Regions from separate parts of the Foliimonas ilicis genome, predicted to be linked through region 1. Evidence: riboswitches for the same ligand, from Rfam matches in the RefSeq annotation. Region 1 holds a riboswitch; the other holds the start of a gene.
The links. Region 1 has a riboswitch for S-adenosylmethionine ahead of metX (homoserine O-acetyltransferase MetX). Riboswitches for the same ligand answer to the same signal wherever they lie in the genome.

Region 1 (10,019 bases):
CTCCTATTCGATGAAGGCGGCGCTCACCGTCCTTACACCGGTTTTAGGCACGCCGAGCCTGCTCGAAAAGGCGAATTTCTCTCCGGGCGTCATCATTGTACCCGCTGTCCCCAGCTTGTGACGCGTTATCGCCCCGTCATTTCCGACAATTCGGATTTCGAGCGGCGGCCGCTTTAGTGAATCAGCAGTTTCGTTGACGGCTTCTCCGTCGATGTAAAGCACACCGGCAGTGCCGGTATCTTCGATGCGCGAGGAGATATTGGAGATGCGCAGCGTAGCGACAGGCGAAGCGCTTTCCACAGGCAACGCATTTCGAAAATAGGCGTGACCGCCCGAAACCCAAAAGGTCGCGAAAATAAGCCCGATTGCAACGCTCCAGAACATCGCGCCACCGCGCCGGCGGGCAGGCTGCACCGCCTGATCGAACCGCAATATGTCCATCCCGGCGGCTGAGGTTTCTGGCGGATTGCTGATTCGTGATTCGGTACGTGATTCGCGCTTCGGCGCGTCCCCGCCGACGATTTCGTAATCCGCATCGACGACATCGGTGAAATCAGGCCGAGCCGAGGCAAATGCGGGCATATCTGCCGCATTCGTCATGATTTCGCCGGAAACCGGGCGTGCTTTGGGTCGTTCGATCATCAGGCTTGGGCAAATCTTTCGAAACTTGCCGTTTTTGGTTAAACCGAAATGGTTAATGCTTCGCGATTTCAACGCGAACGTCTCAATCCTGCTCCGAAATTAACCGGTGATTAACCATGCGGGCCGATGGTCCCAATGCACCACCCTTTGCAAGGTTTAACAATTGATCCGTTTCGAGAATGTCGGCCTCAGATATGGAATGGGCCCGGAGATTCTCCGGGACATCTCATTCCAGATTCCGCAGCGTTCCTTCCAGTTTCTGAGCGGCCCTTCGGGCGCCGGAAAAACCACTCTGCTGCGCCTGCTGTTCATGTCGCTGAAGCCGACGCGCGGGCTGATTTCCGTATTCGGCAAGGACCGCTCACGCATTTCGCGCACCGAACTGCCGCTGATGCGGCGACGCATCGGCATCGTCTTTCAGGATTTCCGTCTGCTCGACCATATGACGACCTATGAAAACGTCTCCCTGCCGCTGCGCGTGCGCGGCCGCGAGGAAGCGAGCTATCGCAGCGACGTCACCGAACTCCTGAAATGGGTCGGCCTCGGCGAGCGCATGCATGTTTTGCCGCCGGTGCTTTCAGGCGGTGAAAAACAGCGCGCGGCAATCGCCAGAGCACTCATCGAACAACCCGAAATCCTTCTTGCAGACGAACCGACAGGTAATGTCGACCCACCGCTGGCGCGCAGGCTGTTGCGGCTTTTCATCGAGCTCAATCGCCTCGGCACCGCTGTCGTCATCGCCACGCATGATCTGGGCCTTATGGAACAGGTGGACGCCCGCCGCATGATTCTGGCGAATGGAAGGCTCGACATCTATGACTGATGATCAGGAGCTTGTTCACGAGCAGGAAGCCCATGAAGCGCCAGCGGCCCCAAGAGTTCGCCAGCAGCGCAAAATGGCACCCATCGTGCCGGAACAGAATGTTGCCGGGCGCGCGCTGGTCTGCGTCATAGCCATCATGACATTCCTCTCCTGCCTGACGCTGGGCGGGGTGACGCTCGTTCGCGATACGGCCTCGGTCTGGGAAAACCAGATTTCGCGCGAAGCGACGATTCAGGTGAAGCCGGTCGATGGCCTCGACATGGAAGAGGCGCTGAATTCGGCGGCGGGTCTCGCTGGTGGTTTTGCAGGTGTTCGCGGAACACGCATCGTCGACCGCGCCGCAACCGCGCGTCTGCTCGAACCGTGGCTTGGTTCTGGTCTCGACATCGACGAACTGCCCGTTCCGCGACTCGTGGTCGTAACGCTGGATGAAACGAACCCGCCCGATTTTTCCGCTTTGCGCGCCATGCTTCAGGCCGACATTCCAAGCGCCTCGCTGGACGATCACCGCACATGGGTAGACCGTCTGGTCGCCATGGCGCGGACCACCGTCACGCTCGGTATAGCCGTTCTGGTTCTGATGCTCTCCGCGACGATCCTGTCGGTCGTTTTTGCCACGCGCGGCGCGATGGCGGGCAATGGCCACATCATCGAAGTTCTGCATTTCGTGGGCGCGGAAGCACGCTTCATCGCAACTCAGTTTCGCCGTCATTTCCTTTTGACGGGTATGAAGGGTGCCGCCGCCGGTGGCCTTGCGGCTATCCTGGTGTTTATCGTCTTTTCGTGGTGGTCGTCGCGCAATCTCGCAACACCGCAGGCGGATCAGGCAACCGCCCTGTTCGGAAATTTCGCTATTGGTGCGGCGGGTTATGGAGGTGTCGCCCTCATCGTTCTGCTCATCGCAGGGCTGACCGCGGCAACCTCGCATATGACGGTCGTCGCCTATCTCAGCGATATCGAAATCAAGCAGCCGGAGGCTTGATCACGGATGATGACAAATCTTCACATAATGTGCATTTCTGAAGTTATCATTCGTCCGGCTTCGAGCTTACCTTCGATACCATGAACGCGAACGAGGCGACTCATGCGGCAAACGCAATTCCGGCGCTGGCCCGGTCAGGCGAAGGGTTTTCGAAACGTCGCATGATGAGGCTTTTGCGCGCTTTCTGCTTCTTAGTCGTGGCCGGCGTGCTTCTTTTCGCCGGTGGGTTCGGCTGGTTCGCAAACCATGTCAGCAAGCTTACGACGCCTGACAATCCGCAAAGTTCGGACGCCATCATCGTGCTTACCGGCGGGCAATCGCGGCTCGATGCGGGGCTTGATCTCCTCAAATCCGGCAAAGGCAAGCGTCTGCTCATCAGCGGCGTTCATCCTTCTGCAGGCAGAAGCTCCATCCGCGCCGCGACGGGCGGCGACAAGGATCTGTTTTCCTGCTGCGTCGACATCGACCATGCCGCGCTCGATACGATCGGCAATGCCGAAGAAAGCGCAAAATGGGTGACCGACCACGCCTATGGCAGCGTGCTGATCGTGACCAACAATTACCACATGCCGCGCAGCCTTCTGGAAATGGGCCGCTTCGTCGGCAATGCGGAACTGCGCCCTTACCCGGTCGTCAACACAAAGCTCGACAACGGCAACTGGATGACCAAACCGGCGGCGATTCGCGTTATCTTCACCGAATATTTGAAATTCCTCGGTGCTCTTGTGCGCGGGTACATTCCGGTTCGCGGAACCTCCGATGGATTGGTCATCGCAGGCTCGCCAACGAACGGCTGATCACCGTAAAATCCCAAGCTTGGGCTTGAACATCGGCGGCTGCGGTGTCACGAACGCTGAAGCATCACAATCAGGCATTTTTTCATGCTCCAACTCCGCTCGGTGGCGTTCAACATCGTTTTCTATCTGAATTTGATCGTTCTGATGATCGTGTTCACGCCCTATTATTTTCTGTCGCCACGCCATCGCGCATGGTTCGTCCCGAAATTCTGGTCGAAAACCAGCCTTTGGTTTCAGGAAAAGATCGCAGGTACGAAAAGCGAGATCACCGGACAGGAAAACCTGCCCGAAGGCTCGTTCATACTGGCTCCGAAGCACCAGTCCTTCTGGGATACGATGGCGTTTTTCCCGTATCTGCGCGACCCGCTCTACATTTTGAAGCGCGAGCTGACATGGATTCCGTTTTTCGGCTGGTACATCATGAAAATGCGCATGATCCCGGTCAATCGCGGCAGCCGCTCAAAGGCGCTGAAAGCCGTAACCATCGCGACCAAGCGCGAAATGGCCAACGACCGCCAACTCATCATCTATCCTGAAGGCACGCGCCGCCCGCCGGGTGCAGAGCCAGCCTACAAATGGGGCATCGTCGAGCTTTATACCCAATTGGGAATGCCCGTTGTTCCGGTGGCCCATGTCGCCGGGCTTTACTGGCCTCGCCGCAAATTCCTGCGCTATCCCGGAACGATCAAGGCGCGCTTCCTGCCACCCATCGAAGCCGGTCTGGAAAAAGAAGAATTCATGCGCAGGCTAATCTCGGAAACAGAGGCCGCTTGCGACGCATTGCTGATCGAAGCCGCACGCTCGGAGAACCCGCCGCTAATGCCGCCAACAGCGATCAAGCGCTTGCAGGAACTGGGCGAGCTCTAAACCTTGATGCGGCTGGCGACGCGTTCCAGCCAATGGTCACGAATGCCGAGCGCCTGAAGATGCTCGATCGTATTGAGCACATAATCCTCATTCGCGCCGGATTGCCCCTTGGCGCCCTGCACGATGGAGGCGGCGTCCAGATCGTCGAGGCCGCCCGCATACTGGTCGTGGCGGCGATCCACCACATAGGCGACCGCATGCACGATCCCGCCCCCATCGAGCCGCACAGGCAGCGTTCGTTCCAGATAGACATTGGTGACGAGTTCGCGCGCGCGCAGATAGGCAATCACCTCGTCATGCAAATCGCCCGGCACCCGAAACGCCAGACCGACGCAGGAGCCGCCACGATCCAGCCCAAGCACAAGCCCCGGCCTTTGCGGCGTGCCGCGATGAACGACGGACTTCACGCATAAAGATCGACGAAAGCCATGCAAACGGGCGCGGCGCGTCTCGACATGCGCGAAACCCGGACGCCAGATCAGCGAGCCATAGCCAAAAACCCAAAAATCGCCCATATCCAACGCCAGACAAAATTTGCGGCACACGGGCCGCGACCAAGTTCGAAAGCCGCCTGATGACCTTTGAAGACCGTCCTGCGAAAAGCTACAGCCGCCGAATTCTGTTTCTGGGTGTCTTCGCAGCCCTGCTCGCAGTCGGCTATTCCGGGGTCTGGTTCTATCTGGCCGACCGGCTGGAAACAACCTCCCGCGCAGTGATCGCATCGCTCAATCATGACGGCGTGAAAGCCGAATGCACCAATTCGACAGCGCGCGGCTATCCGTTTCGCATCGGCATATTCTGCGAGCAGGTTTCTTTCGAAGACGCCAATAACGGCATCATGGCATCGGCGGGAAATTTCCGCTCCGCCGGCCAGATTTACGACCCGATGCGCCTGATTGCAGAGCTTGACGGGCCTGCCAGGATCGATCTGCCGCAAGCGCCGCCGCTTGAATTGAACTGGAAGAATCTGCGCTCCAGCATGAGGCTGGCCCAGCCTTTGCCGCAAAGAATTTCGGTCGAGGGGCAGGAACTTACGGCAACGGAGCCGGGTGGCGAAAAGCGCATTCTGACCGCGGAAACCTTCGAGTGGCATATGCGCCCGAACGCCGCCGATCTCGACCTTGCCGGAAACTTCGTGAACCTCGCGCTCGATCCCAGCCTGGTCGAAGGACGCGCTCTGCCGCCGCTTTCCAGCGAGAGCGACGTGACCCTCACCAATGGCGCGCAGCTTCTGCTGCAGGATGTACGCAGCATGCGAGGCCAGTCCGGCACCATCCGCACATTGACGCTGACCACCGGCCCGGAAACCGGGCTGGCGCTGAGCGGACCGTTTTCAATCGATCAGGATGGGTTGATCGACGCCAGCCTGAACATCGCGATTCGCGACCCGAAAGGCATAGCAAGCGTGATTGGAGATATTCTGCCCGAATATAGACGCCAGATCAGAAACGCATCCTCGGCGCTGGGCTTTCTAGGCAACGCGCCATCGATCCCCCTGACGATCGTCAAGGGGCAGGCCTCCATCGGCTTTATCTCGCTGGGATCGATCCCGCCGGTTCAGCCATAAGCATGTTGCCCGAAAGTGGGAACCGGTTTCGGGAAAACGACATGCGAAAAAGATCAGCCTTTTTCGGGATGCGACAGCGCCTGACGGCCAAAGTCCGGCGCATCGGTTTCCTGACCGGCCTCGATGATCGAACGGCGGATCGTGCGGGTTCTGGTGAATATCTCGAACAGCTTGTCCCCGTCGCCCCATCGAATCGCACGCTGAAGCGAGGCCAGATCCTCCGAAAACCGCGCCAGCATTTCGAGGATCGCATCCTTGTTATGCAGGCATACGTCGCGCCACATGGTCGGGTCGGACGCGGCCAGACGTGTGAAATCGCGAAAGCCCGAGGCTGAATATTTGATCACCTCGGACTTGGTCACGGCTTCCAGATCATCCGCCGTGCCGACGATATTGTAGGCGATGATGTGCGGAAGATGCGAAACGATGGCCAGCACCATGTCGTGATGCGCCGGGTCCATCGTGTCGATGTTGGAGCCGCAGCGCCGCCAGAATTCCGACAGACGCTCGATGGCATCCGCATCTGCATCCGGCTCGGGCGTCAGAATGCACCAGCGGTTTTCGAACAATTCGGCAAAGCCTGCATCGGGGCCGGATTTTTCCGTGCCCGCCAGCGGGTGCCCGGCGATAAAGTGCACGCCTTGCGGGATATGCGGCGTCATCTGCGCGATGACGGACGCCTTGGTGGAGCCGACATCGGTGACGATCGCGCCCGGCTTGAGCGCCGGTGCGATTTCTGCAGCAACCGCGCCGGAAGCACCCACCGGAACCGAAACGATGATCAGATCGGCATCGCGGACGGCTTCTTTCGCATCCTGCGAATAGGAATCGCCCAAGCGGAGTTCTTCCGCCCGCCCAAGCGTTTCTGCGCTGCGGGTGGAAATTGCGATGTGACCCGCCAGATTTTCGCGACGAATGACGCGCGCAAGCGACGAGCCGATGAGCCCTATGCCGATCAGGGCTATCTTGTTGAAGAGTGGTTCGGACATGTGATCTAGCTTTTCAGGAATTCTGCGAGGGCTGAGACGACACCGCGATTTGCTTCTTCGGTGCCAACGGTCATGCGAAGCGCGTTCGGGAAACCGTATGCGGTCACCCGGCGCAGAATATAGCCTCGCGCAGACAGATAATCGTCCGCCTTCGCCGCAGAATGCTTCTCATTTTCCGGGAAATGGATCAGCAGGAAGTTCCCAACGCTCGGCGTCAGCCGAAGCCCAAGCGCGCCAAGCTCCTGCGAGAGCCAGCCGAGCCATTTTTCATTATGAGTAACTGCCGCTTCGAAATGCGCGCGATCTTCGACCGCCGCAACGCCAGCCGCGATTGCCGCTGCATTCACGTTGAAGGGGCCGCGCATGCGGTTCAGCGCATCGATGATATGCGCGGGCGCATAAGCCCAGCCGACGCGCGCGCCGCCAAGCCCGTAAATCTTCGAGAAAGTCCGCGTCATCACGACATTCTGCGATGACGAGACCAGTTCGATACCGGACTCATAATCATTGCGGCGCACATATTCGGCATAAGCCGCATCGAGCACCAGAAGCACATGCGGTGGCAGCGCTGCATGCAGCCTGCGCACTTCGCTGAAAGGAATATAGGTGCCGGTCGGATTGTTCGGGTTTGCGAGGAAGACGATTTTCGTGCGCTCGCTCACCGTTGCGAGGATCGCATCGACATCCGCAGTCTCATCGGTTTCCTTGGCAACGACCGGAACGCCGCCCGCAGCCTGAATGTAGATCTTGTAGACCAGAAAACCGTGTTCGGTGAAAATGCCCTCATCGCCGGGCTGCAGATAGGTCTGCGCAAGCAGCCCTATCACCTCATCCGAGCCATTCGAGCAGATGATGTTATCCGCGTTCAGGCCATGCGCCTGCGCGATAGCCGCGCGCAATTTGCTTGCCGAACCATCGGGGTAGTATTCGAGCCTCGCCGCCAGGTTCTGAACGGCCTCGACAGCCTTGGGCGAAGGTCCGAGCGGACTTTCGTTGGAAGACAGCTTGTGGACCTTGGAGACACCATGCGGCGCGGCGCTCTTTCCCGGCATATAGGCAGCGATGTCCATCACACCGGGTTTCGGCTGGGGGCGCTGCGCTTGTGTCATGACCTTGTTCCTTCAGAGTTGGAGGCCTGCTCTATCAAAGCTTTCCCGTTGACGCAAAGGGCCGCCAGCCTTAAAAGCCTTGGCAGGATCCGTGGTGATTTGGCCGGTCGGCTTGCAGCCACGTAAAACAATTCGCTAAAGGGCCGTTTGCGATCTGTAACCGGCGTTGCTTAGCGATGCCGGTTTTTGTTTTTCCGGAAACAGAAATCGCAAGGCAGGACAATTGTCATGGCGGCTTCGCGCCCTCGCAAAACCAATAACGATCAGGCCACCGCGCCAGCCTCGCCGGTGCTGAGCTTCGGTATGGACAAGCCGCTGAAGCTTGAAGCGGGCACGCTGCTTTCACCGTTCCAGATCGCATACCAGACCTATGGCGAATTGAACGCGGCGAAATCGAACGCGGTGCTGATCTGTCATGCGCTGACCGGCGACCAGCACGTCGCCAACATCCACCCCGTCACCGGCAAGCCCGGCTGGTGGGACGTGCTGATCGGCCCCGGCAAGATCATCGATACGGATCGCTTCTTCGTCATCTGCTCCAATGTCATCGGCGGCTGTCTGGGTTCCACCGGCCCCGCCTCCATCAACCCGCAGACCGGCCGTCCCTATGGGCTCGACCTTCCAGTCATCACCATTCGCGACATGGTGCGCGCGCAGGCCATGCTGGTCGATCATTTCGGCATCGATCAGCTATTTGCCGTCGTTGGCGGCTCGATGGGCGGCATGCAGGTTCTGGAATGGGCGGCAAGCTACCCGGAGCGCGTATTCTCGGCGCTGCCGATCGCAACCGGTGCGCGGCATTCCTCGCAGAACATCGCGTTTCATGAGGTCGGCAGACAGGCCGTCATGGCCGATCCCGACTGGAACGGCGGAACCTATCTGGAAGCAGGCACGCGGCCCGAAAAGGGCCTCGCGGTCGCCCGCATGGCCGCTCACGTGACCTATCTCTCCGAAAGCGCGCTGCATCGCAAATTCGGGCGCAATCTTCAGGACCGGATCAAGCCGACTTTCGGTTTCGATGCGGATTTCCAGATTGAATCCTATCTGCGCCATCAGGGCATGACATTCGTCGACCGTTTCGATGCCAATTCCTATCTCTACATGACGCGGGCGATGGATTATTTCGACCTTGCGGCAGACCATGGCGGCAGACTGGCCGACGCATTCGGCAAAACGCAGACGCGCTTCTGCCTCGTATCTTTCACCAGCGACTGGCTCTTCCCCACCGAAGAGAGCCGCAGGATCGTGCATGCGCTGAATGCTGCCGGTGCTTCCGTCTCCTTCGTGGAAATCGAAACCGACCGCGGCCACGACGCCTTCCTGCTCGACGAGCCGGAGCTTTTCGCGGCCATCAACGGCTTCCTGCGCTCCGCAGCGCGGGCGCGTGGATTGGAACAATCATGAGCGTGAACACCGCACAACGCGTCGATCTCGAAGTCATCGCCAATTTCATCACGCCCGGAGCCAAGGTGCTCGACGTAGGCTGCGACAATGGCGATCTGCTGGAACTGCTGCAAACCACGAAGAGTGTGGATGGCCGCGGCGTCGAAATTTCCCAGCGCGGCGTCAACAAATGCGTCGCGCGCGGACTTTCGGTCATTCAGGGCGATGCCGATAAGGACCTCGTTTTCTATTCGGACAAAGGGTTCGACTTCGTCATCCTGTCGCAAACGCTGCAGGCCACACGCGACCCAAAGGCCGTTCTCGACCATCTTCTGCGCATCGGCGATCGTGCCATCGTGTCATTCCCCAATTTCGGGCATTGGCGCGTGAGGCTGTCCCTGTTCTTCAAGGGCCGCATGCCGGTGACGAAAGACCTGCCCTATTCGTGGTACGATACGCCCAACATCCATTTCTGCACGATCCGCGATTTCATCGGCCTTTGCGACGAGGTCGGCGCAAAAGTCGAACGCGCGACCGCACTGGATGGCAACGGCCAGAAAATTGGATTTTCCATGCCGTGGTGGTTCTGGAATTTCTTCGGCCAGCAGGCAGTGTTTTTGCTGAAGAGGTAAACCACGCCCCGAAAAGTTGCTGGCTTCAGGAGTTTTGAGACGGGACGTTTGTCCGCTTCGGCTCAAAATTGGTCATTTGAATGCTGGCGGCAGCGGATATCGAGCATTCCGTCTTTCATAGTCTGCAAGCGGCGCGCGGCGCAGTACCACCTCGTATTCCTGAATCATCCAATCACCGAGCTGTGGCGAGATTCGGCTCATCGTTTCGATTGCCGGTGCCATCCAGTT
Region 2 (10,019 bases), on a different contig from region 1:
TCGACATTGGTGATTGAAGGACTGGCCGCTATTTTTCCCTGTCCTACGGATTAAAGAGGAGTTTTCCCGTTATGCTATTATTGGAAATCTTGCTTTTTTCAGCAGCGTTCGTGGCGGTCGGCCTTCTAGCCGCTCACCAGATTATCGCGCAGGTCAGGGAATACCGATTTTATAAGAATAATGGAGGTGATTTTTCCGTCGATAGCGGCATGGACAATGTGAAGCTTGATGAGCGCGTTTATATCAATGCTCTCGGCCTCACGAATTGGCAGCGTTTCTATCTCTTCCGCCCGTTTTACATCGTGCTGCTCATAGCCTTCGCTGGCATGATGATCTTCTCCCTGTTCTAATGCCGCTTCACATCGTTCATCACCCGGACTACGACGCCGCCTTCCCTGTGGCGCATAGATTTCCAATGGGCAAATATTCGATGCTTATGGAGCGGCTGCACGAATTGGCGCTGGTCCATCCCGGCTTCCTGCATGTGCCTGCGCCCGCACGTTCTGAATGGCTCGAATTCGCCCATGAGCCCGCCTATGTCGAGCAGGTTATTTCCTGCAAGGTGCCGGAAAAAATCGAACGCGAGATCGGCTTTCCGATCAATGAGCGCGTCTCGCGCCGCGCACTGCTCGCCGCTGGCGGAACGATCCTCGCCGCACGGCTGGCGCTGGAACATGGCCTTGCCTGCAACACGGCTGGCGGCAGCCATCACGCCAAGCGCGCGCATGGCGCAGGCTTTTGCACCTTCAACGACGTTGCGGTCGCAGCACTGGTGCTGATTTCGGAAAAACTGGCGAAGAAAATCCTGATTGTCGATCTCGACGTCCATCAAGGCGATGGAACGGCCGATATTCTGGCAAAGCACGACCGGGTTTTCACCTTTTCCATGCATGCGGAAAGGAATTATCCGGTGCGCAAGATCGCGTCTGATCTAGATATTGCTCTGGCCGACCAGACGGACGACGAAGCCTATCTGTCACGGCTCGACACGGCACTTCATACGATTTCGCATCAGGGGAAATGGGACTTCGTGTTCTACAATGCAGGCGTCGATCCCCATCGCGACGACCGCCTTGGACGGCTGGCCATGACGGATGAGGGTTTGAGAAAACGCGACGATCTGGTGATCGGGCATTTTCGCGGTCGCGGCGTACCGGTTTGCGGTGTGCTCGGCGGCGGCTATTCCAACGACCTGCCGACGCTTGCCGCGCGCCATGCGATCCTGTTCGAAATCGCCGACCGCTATGCCGGACCGGTCAGCGGCGGTAGCTGAAAAGCCTGAGCAGGATGAAGGCCGGGACGACGATCACCGCACCGATCACGAAATAGTCGCCGAAGCGGCCAAGCGCTGCGAAGCCCATATTCCAGATGCGCAGGATGAAATCGCGAACGCCGTGCAGAACGTCCATCGGATACCAGCCGAACGTATTCATGACGATACCGACCAGAAACGAGACGACGACCAGCTTGAGCAAGACCCTGAGCGGGGTGTCTCCCAGAAAACGCGTCAGTCCGGACATGGCATTCTCCAAGTTTAATAATGCGCCCCTGCACATACGCAAAGCAGCCGCTCGCATCAAGCGGAGCGCATCTGAATTTCCATTGCGACGCTCGCGCCGCGCGTGATAAATGATCGTCTGTGCGGGTATGATGTAATGGTAGCTTGTCAGCTTCCCAAGCTGATCGCGCGGGTTCGATTCCCGCTACCCGCTCCAGCCGTTTCTAGAATAATTCCTGTTTCGATGGAATCGCGAGGCACCCCCCTCTGGCCTGCCGGCCATCTCCCCCTCAAGGGTGGAGATTGGCTGACACGATCCTCCACCTTCATTCTGCAACGTCAGCAATTCGTACCGTGCGTTGATGACGGGGTAATCTCCACCCTTGAGGGGGAGATGCCCGGCAGGGCAGAGGGGGGTGCTGTCCCGCCAACGTTTCTATTTAAAAATAAGTTCTAAGCCCGAAAATGCTTCGACAGTTTCAGGCCCTGTGCCTGATAGTTCGAGCCGAGATCCAGCCCGTAAAGCGCCTTCGGTCGCGACAGCATGTGCTCATAGACCAGTCGTCCGACGATCTGGCCGTGTTCCAGAATGAACGGCACCTCATGGCTGCGCACTTCCAGCACTGCGCGGCTGCCCGTGCCGCCTGCCGCCGTGTGGCCAAAGCCGGGGTCGAAGAAACCCGCATAGTGAACGCGGAATTCGCCGACCAGCGGATCGAAGGGCGTCATTTCCGCTGCAAATAATGGCGGCACATGCACCGCTTCGCGCGAAACGAGAATGTAGAATTCATCGGGATCGAGGATCAGTTCACCGCTGCCGCGATTGTAGAGCGGTTCCCAGAATTCGTGCAGATCGTGCGCGGCCCGCACATCGACATCGACAAGGCTCGTATGGTGCTTGCCACGATAACCGATCAGGCCGTTTTCACCGCCCTTGAGGTCGATCGACAGCGCAATGCCGCCGCCCGAAATATTGGGCTGTTCGGAAGCGACGAGCATGTCTTGCGTATGCAAATCCTGCAATTCGCTTTCGCCAAGCAGCGCATTGCCGATGCGGAAACGTATCTGCGAAAGACGCGAGCCGGTGCGCACGACGATGGGGAATGTGCGCGGGCTGACTTCCAGATAAAGCGGGCCGGTGTAGCCCGCCGGTATCTTGTCGAACTCCTGTCCGAAGTCGGTCATGACGCGCGTGAAAATATCGAGACGGCCGGTCGAGCTTTTCGGATTTGCCGAGGCCGAAATGCTGGTTGGAAGCTGAAGTCCCTCCAGAAGCGGCACGATATAGACGCAGCCTGTTTCCAGCACCGCACCTGCCGTCAGGTCGATCTCGTGCAGTTTCAGCCGGTCGAGCTTTTCCGAAACAAGGCTGCCCGGTCCCGGCAGAAAGCTTGCGCGCACCCGCCACGCCTTTTCGCCGAGCCTCAGATCGAGGCTGGCGGGCTGGATCTGATCGGTATCGAGCGCGCGGGGTGCAGCCAGCGCGCCGGACTGAAACAGCCCTGCAATGTCCTGATCCGGGAGAATTCCTGATTGCCGCAAAACTTCGCTCCGATGATGGTCGCGGAAGGTTTAATGATGACAAAGATTGACGCAAGCATGGTCGGGGTCTAAAGAAACGTTATCCCGTGGTGATTTGGCCGGTCGGCTTGCAGCCACGTTAAACAAATCGCTAAAGGGCCGCTGACAGACCGGCGTGCGACTTTCGCGGCCGGTTTTTTTATTTAGGTCAGGACCGATGACGACAGATAGCAAGCGCAACTGGAAGCCTCAAACCGCTCTCGTTCACGCAGGCACGATGCGCTCCGGTTTCGGCGAAACGTCCGAAGCTATTTTTCTCACGCAAGGCTATGTCTATGAAACCGCCGAAGCTGCCGAAGCGCGCTTCAAGGGCGAAGAGCCCGGTTTCATCTATTCGCGCTACGCCAACCCGACCGTCGATATGTTCGAAAAGCGCATGTGCGCCCTGGAAGGCGCGGAAGACGCCCGCGCCACCGCCTCCGGCATGGCGGCCGTTACCGCCGCCGTTCTGTGCGGCCTGAAGGCTGGCGACCACATCGTTGCAGCGCGCGCGCTGTTCGGCTCGTGCCGTTGGGTCGTCGAAACACTCGCGCCGAAATACGGCATCGAGGCAACGCTGGTCGATGGCAAGGACATCGCCAATTGGGAAAAGGCTGTCCGCCCGAACACCAAGCTTTTCTTCTTCGAAAGCCCGACCAACCCGACGCTTGAAGTTGTCGATGTCGCCGCAGTCGCAAGCCTCGCGCGCTCGGTCGGCGCACGGCTCGTGGTCGACAATGTCTTCGCAACGCCTTTGCAGCAAAAGCCGCTGGAACTCGGCGCGCATGTCGTCGTCTATTCCGCCACCAAGCACATTGACGGCCAGGGCCGCTGCCTCGGCGGCGTGATCCTTTCCGACAAGGAATGGATCGACGAAAACCTGCACGATTATTTCCGCCACACCGGCCCCAGCCTTTCGCCTTTCAATGCATGGACGCTGTTGAAAGGTCTGGAGACCTTGCCGCTGCGCGTTCGTCAGCAGACGGAAAGTGCTGGCAAGATCGCCGACTTTTTGGCCGAGCGTTCCGAAGTTGCAAGCGTGATCTATCCGGGCCGCGCCGACCATCCGCAGGCCGATCTGGTCCGGAAGCAGATGAGCGGCGGCTCGACTTTGATCTGCCTGAATGTGAAGGGCGGAAAGAAAGCGGCCTTCGCATTCCAGAACGCGCTGGAGATCATGAAAATCTCCAACAATCTTGGCGATGCAAAAAGCCTGATCACGCATCCGGCAACCACGACGCATAAGAACCTGACCGACGAGGCTCGCGAAGAGCTCGGCATCGATCCGGGCACGCTGCGCATTTCGGTCGGCCTCGAAGACGTGGACGATCTGCTGCAGGACGTCGAGAAGGCGTTGCGCGCAGCGGGTTGATCACGCGAAAGTCACATTCCGATTTACGATGGCTGAATTACGATAGATCGGACAACCCGGTCTATCAAAAGCCTTCGGGAGCATGCCCATGTACCGCGCAGTAACGCGCAACATCGCAGTCGTCGTACAGCCCTTCTATCTCGAAGAGCAGTCGTCTCCCGCTGAAAACCGCTTCGTCTGGGGCTACCGGATCACCATCGACAATCAGTCCAACGATTCCGTGCAGCTCATGTCGCGCTACTGGCGCATCACGGATGGCAACGGTACGGTCGAAGAGGTGCGGGGCGCGGGCGTGGTTGGCGAACAGCCCGAACTCGACCCCGGCGACAGCTATCAATACACATCCGGCTGCCCGCTCACGACGCCATCCGGCATCATGGCCGGGCTCTACACGATGCGGAACGAGCGCGACGAGGTTTTCGACATCGAGATACCGGCGTTTTCGCTGGATCTGCCCGGCGCGCGACGCGTGGTGAATTAGGACAGTGGCCCCTCATCCGCCTGCCGGCACCTTCTCCCCGTAAAAACGGGGAGAAGGGATAAGCGGGTTCGCCGCGCAAATCTTGTTCGTCCGGTTCACTCCAACATGCTAAGCGAAACATTGAGGACATCGTCCTTCTCCCTGCTTGCGGGGAGAAGGTGCCGGCAGGCGGATGAGGGGCGAGCCTTCCCGAATTTAGGACCAACATTCAATGCGGATTGAGACTTTCGACACTGTCGTTCTGGGGGCAGGTGCTGCGGGAATGATGTGCGCGATCCACGCTGCGTCGCGCGGCGGGCGTGTGCTTATCGTCGATCATGCGAAATCGCCCGGCGAGAAAATCCGGATTTCGGGCGGCGGGCGCTGCAATTTCACGAATATCGGGACCAGCGCGCGCAATTTTCTCTCAGGTAATCCGCATTTTGCGAAATCCGCGCTTGGCCGCTACACGCAGCGCGACTTCATCGCCCTGGTCGAAAAACACCGCATCGCCTACCACGAAAAGACACTGGGGCAGCTTTTCTGCGATAATTCCGCCAAGGACATTATCGCCATGCTGCTAGACGAAATGCGTAGCGCGGGTTGCGAATTGCGGCTCGCGACCACGCTGGAAGGGCTTGAGCGGGCCGAAGACGGATTTGCGGTGACGCTTGGCGGCGATGGCGCCGCAAAAATCCGCTGCAGGTATTTCGTTGTCGCCTGCGGCGGCAAATCCATTCCGAAAATGGGCGCGACGGGGCTTGGCTACCAGATTGCGGGCCAGTTCGATTTGGCTGTGACCGAAACACGCGCAGCACTGGTTCCGCTGACATTCGGTGAGGATGTTCTGGCAAGCTTTCGTGAAATCGCAGGCGTCGCAGCAGATGTCCGCGTCTCGCACGGCAAGACCTCTTTCGACGAGGCCCTGCTATTCACGCATCGCGGCCTTTCCGGCCCGGCGATTTTGCAAATCTCGTCCTATTGGCGCGAGAAAGAGCCGATAAAGATCGCGTTTCTGCCCAAGGATGACATTTTCGGAGCCCTATGCGCATCGAAACGCGAAAACGGCCGCCGAAGTATCTCAAACGCGCTCGGCGAAATCCTGCCCAAGCGGCTGGCGACATATCTGGCCGAAGCGCATGGCTGGGCGGGTACGATGGGCGAGTGCAGCGACAAGAAGCTCGCGGCGATTGCCTCGATTGTTCAGGGATGGGAGGTGTTCCCCATCGGATCGGAAGGATACCGCACCGCCGAAGTGACGCTCGGCGGTGTCGATACGGCAGGTCTGAACTCGCGCACGATGGAAGCGAAAACCGTCGATGGGCTCTACTTCATCGGCGAAGTGGTGGATGTGACCGGTTGGCTCGGCGGATATAATTTTCAGTGGGCGTGGTCGTCCGGCTGGGCGGCGGGGACGGCCATTGCGGAGCGTTAGGGTGCTTCCTGTTTTAACGGAATCGCGAGGCGCCCCCCTCTGTCCTGCCGGACATCTCCCCCACAGGTGGGGAGATTAGATTTCATCTATGATTTCGCAAAACTTCGTCGCCAGTTAGCCGCCATCGACAGCGGACGGCTAATCTCCCCACCCGTGGGGGAGATGTCCGGCAGGACAGAGGGGGGCGCTTTCCCCCCAACCTAAAATGAAAGGCTCTTACGCCTTCGCGGCAAACTCCGAAGGCTCAAACGCATACTCCTTCGAGCAGAATTCGCAGTTTACGCGAATCTTGCCGTCTTCCACGCTGTCCTGGATCTCTTCGGCGGAGAAGCCGTCGAGAATGCCGCGGATGCGATCGCGTGAGCAGGAGCATTCGTCCGCCACTTCGACGCCTTCGAACACCCGCACGCCATGCTCGTTGAACAGACGGTAGAGCAGCCTTTCGGCACCGACAGTCGGGTCGATAAGTTCGCTGGGCTCGATGGTCGAGGTAAGCGCCAGCAATTCGCGCCAGGAATTGTCCTCGACTTCAACGTATTCCTCATCAGGCGCGCCATCGCCGCCCGGCAAATCCGCTACGCGAAGACGCTCCGGCGCTTGCGGCAGGAACTGCGCGAGAATGCCGCCAGCGCGCCATTGCTCGACATTGCCCTTCTCGGAAGGCTGGACGAGCTTCGCGACCGACAGACGCACATCCGTCGGGATCTGCTCCGACTGCCTGAAATAAGTGCGCGCGGCATCTTCAAGCGACGTGCCGTCAAGCTGCACGATGCCCTGATATGGCTGCGTGTTCGGCCCCTGATCGATGGTCAGCGCCAGCACGCCGGAGCCAAGCAATTGCGCGGGCGTCGCAGCCTTGGCCTGCACGGCCGCATCGACCCTGTCCGCATTGAAGCGGGCATAGGCGCGCAACGAACCCGGCGTCGAAAAATCCGCAACCAGCAGATCGACCGGACCGTCCGAACGCGTCTGCAGAATGAATTTTCCGTCGAATTTGAGCGACGTTCCGAGAAGCACGGTGATGGTAGCGGCTTCTGCGAGAAGCTGCGCGACGGGTTCCGGGTAGTCATGGCGGGCCAGAATCTGGTCGATCATCGGTCCAAGCTGCACCGTGCGGCCACGCACATCGAGCGAGGCTACCTCGAAGGGCACCACATGATCGTCGCCGGCAAAGCCAAATTCGCCGAGTTTTCTTTCGGTTTCAGCCACAGAATCGTTCCTGTCAAAAGCTCGTTAGAACGGCATTTTATGCAAGCATGCGTCGCTCACCCGCAACGCGTCAACAAAAACGCGCGCGGTTAATCGTTCAAACGAATGTGAATTTCGATTTCCGGCAGATAGGCATTGTGCCCGGCTAGATCAAGCACCGAGGCTCCACGCCAGCACGGCCTTCTGCGCATGGAGACGATTTTCCGCCTCGTCGAAGACGACCGAATTCGGCCCGTCGATCACTTCGTCGGTGACTTCCTCGCCGCGATGCGCGGGCAGGCAGTGCATGAAAAGCGCATCGGATTTCGCGTGTTTCATCAAATCTGCATTGACCTGATAGGGCAGGAAAACATTGTGGCCGCGCGCGCGGTGCTCCTGACCCATCGAGACCCAGGTGTCGGTGACAATGCAATCGACATCGCTGACCGCCTGTTCGGCCGAGCCGAAGAAATTCACCACGCCGCCATTGGCCTTGGCCCAATCGACATGCTTTTGCTCCGGCTCGCTGCCATCCGGCACGGCGATGTTCAGGTTGAAGCTGAACCGGGCGGAAGCTTCGAGAAGCGAATGCAGCACGTTGTTGCCATCACCGACCCAGGCGAAGGTGCGGCCCGAAACGCTGCCGCGATGCTCTTCGAACGTCATGATGTCGGCCATGATCTGGCACGGATGCGTATCGTCGGTCAGGCCGTTGATCACCGGAATGGTGGCGTTTTCGGTCAGTTCCACCAGACGCTCATGCGAGGTCGTGCGGATCATGATCGCATCGACATAGCGCGACAAAACCTTGGCGGTGTCGGCAATCGTCTCGCTGCGGCCAAGCTGCATTTCCGTGCCGGTCAGCATAATCGTTTCGCCGCCGAGCTGGCGCATGCCGACGTCGAAGGAAACGCGGGTGCGGGTCGACGGCTTGTCGAAAATCATCGCCAGAACCTTGCCGTCCAGCGGACGGCTTTTCTCGCCGGCCTTGAGACGGGCTTTGCGGGCCGAAGCGTCTCGCAGCATTCCGCGCAGATCGTCGGCGGAAACGGTGGAAAGATCGGTGAAATGGCGAATGGCGTTCGTCATAAAGTCCCTTTTTCAGCCCGGTAACAGGGCAATCTGCGCAGGCTACGCCGCCTTGGTGGAAAGTTTTGCGGCAGCGGCGCCGATGCGGTCCAGCGCTTCGCGGATGTCCTCATCCGTCGAGGTAAGCGGCGGAAGCAAGCGGATGACATTATCACCCGCCGGTACGGCCAGAAGCTTTTCGTCGCGCAGAGCGGCGAAAAGAGCCGTGTTCGGCACCTTGCATTTCAGGCCAAGAAGAAGGCCAAAACCGCGAATTCCCTCGAAAATCGCGGGATATTCATCGGCAATGCCTGCCAGACCCTGCTTTAGAAGCAGTGCCTTCCGGTTCACTTCCTCAAGGAAACCGTCTTCGAGAACGACGTCGAGAACGGCGTTACCGACGGCCATGGCCAGCGGATTTCCGCCGAAGGTCGTGCCGTGAATACCCGCCGTCATGCCTTTAGCGGCCTCGTCCGTCGCAAGGCATGCGCCGACCGGGAAGCCGCCGCCGATGCCCTTGGCGATTGCCATGATGTCCGGCGTCACACCCGACCATTCATAGGCGAACAGCTTGCCGGTACGTCCAACGCCGCATTGAACTTCGTCGAAAATCAGCAGCAGGCCGTGCTTGTCGCAAAGCTCGCGAATGCGCTTCAGCGACTGCGCCGGGAACTGGCGAATACCACCCTCACCCTGAATGGGTTCAAGCATGATCGCCGCCGTTTCAGGCGTGATCGCCTTTTCGGCCGCGTCGATATCGTCGAACGGAACCTGATCGAAGCCTTCAGCCTTCGGGCCGAAGCCTTCCAGATATTTGGCCTGACCGCCTGCGGCGATGGTCGCCAGCGTGCGGCCATGGAATGCGCCCTCGAAAGTGATCGTGCGGAAACGCTCCGGGTGGCCGCTTACATATTGATAGCGGCGCGCGGTCTTTATCGCGCATTCGATGGCTTCCGCACCGGAGTTGGTGAAGAACACCTTGTCGGCAAATGTCGCGTCAGCCAGCCTTTCGGCGAGCCGTGTCTGGTCTGGAATCTGGTAAAGATTGGAGACATGCCAGAGCTTCGCGGCCTGCTCAGTCAACGCTGCAACAAGCTTTGGATGGCTGTGGCCCAAGGAATTGACCGCGATGCCGCCTGCGAAATCGAGGTAGCGCTGGCCATCTTCGGTCACAAGCCAGCTTCCCTCCCCAAATTCGAAAGAAAGGGGAGCCCGAGCAAAAGTCTCGAAAAGCGCCGAACCGCTCATTATATGCGTCTCCGGTACCGGAAAAATCAAAAAAGCCGCCCAAGCGGCGGCTTGGGCGACATATTCCGTTTTTCGGCCATCAAGTCAACGAAAAGGTCACTTAACGGGACCGATCAACAAGTCTAACCGTTTTAACGCCCCCAACTGTCGGCAAGTTGGGGAAAACCGAAAAAACAGATTCGCGAACCTG

Region 2: it holds a riboswitch for S-adenosylmethionine, as region 1 does, so the genes downstream of both, ABFT80_RS18255 (O-succinylhomoserine sulfhydrylase) here and metX (homoserine O-acetyltransferase MetX) in region 1, are expected to answer to the same signal.

Annotation. Positions count from the first base shown of each region.
Region 1 is NZ_JBDUUH010000001.1:800,629-810,647, reverse strand. It holds gene ABFT80_RS04070 (hypothetical protein) at 4-642, opposite strand; gene ftsE (cell division ATP-binding protein FtsE) at 806-1,465, shown strand; gene ABFT80_RS04060 (cell division protein FtsX) at 1,458-2,447, shown strand; gene ABFT80_RS04055 (YdcF family protein) at 2,609-3,244, shown strand; gene ABFT80_RS04050 (lysophospholipid acyltransferase family protein) at 3,329-4,111, shown strand; gene ABFT80_RS04045 (gamma-glutamylcyclotransferase) at 4,108-4,626, opposite strand; gene ABFT80_RS04040 (DUF2125 domain-containing protein) at 4,686-5,678, shown strand; gene ABFT80_RS04035 (prephenate/arogenate dehydrogenase family protein) at 5,732-6,667, opposite strand; gene hisC (histidinol-phosphate transaminase) at 6,673-7,776, opposite strand; SAM riboswitch at 7,858-7,935, shown strand; gene metX (homoserine O-acetyltransferase MetX) at 8,005-9,180, shown strand; gene metW (methionine biosynthesis protein MetW) at 9,177-9,791, shown strand; gene ABFT80_RS04015 (hypothetical protein) at 9,864-10,019, opposite strand, start outside.
Region 2 is NZ_JBDUUH010000008.1:214,795-224,813, reverse strand. It holds gene ABFT80_RS18285 (Rap1a/Tai family immunity protein) at 1-54, shown strand, start outside; gene ABFT80_RS18280 (hypothetical protein) at 126-416, opposite strand; gene ABFT80_RS18275 (histone deacetylase family protein) at 350-1,273, shown strand; gene ABFT80_RS18270 (DUF6460 domain-containing protein) at 1,257-1,520, opposite strand; tRNA gene ABFT80_RS18265 (tRNA-Gly) at 1,642-1,715, shown strand; gene ABFT80_RS18260 (2'-deoxycytidine 5'-triphosphate deaminase) at 1,952-3,040, opposite strand; SAM riboswitch at 3,117-3,194, shown strand; gene ABFT80_RS18255 (O-succinylhomoserine sulfhydrylase) at 3,237-4,430, shown strand; gene apaG (Co2+/Mg2+ efflux protein ApaG) at 4,519-4,911, shown strand; gene ABFT80_RS18245 (BaiN/RdsA family NAD(P)/FAD-dependent oxidoreductase) at 5,129-6,325, shown strand; gene ABFT80_RS18240 (Hsp33 family molecular chaperone) at 6,542-7,534, opposite strand; gene argF (ornithine carbamoyltransferase) at 7,685-8,602, opposite strand; gene ABFT80_RS18230 (aspartate aminotransferase family protein) at 8,645-9,829, opposite strand.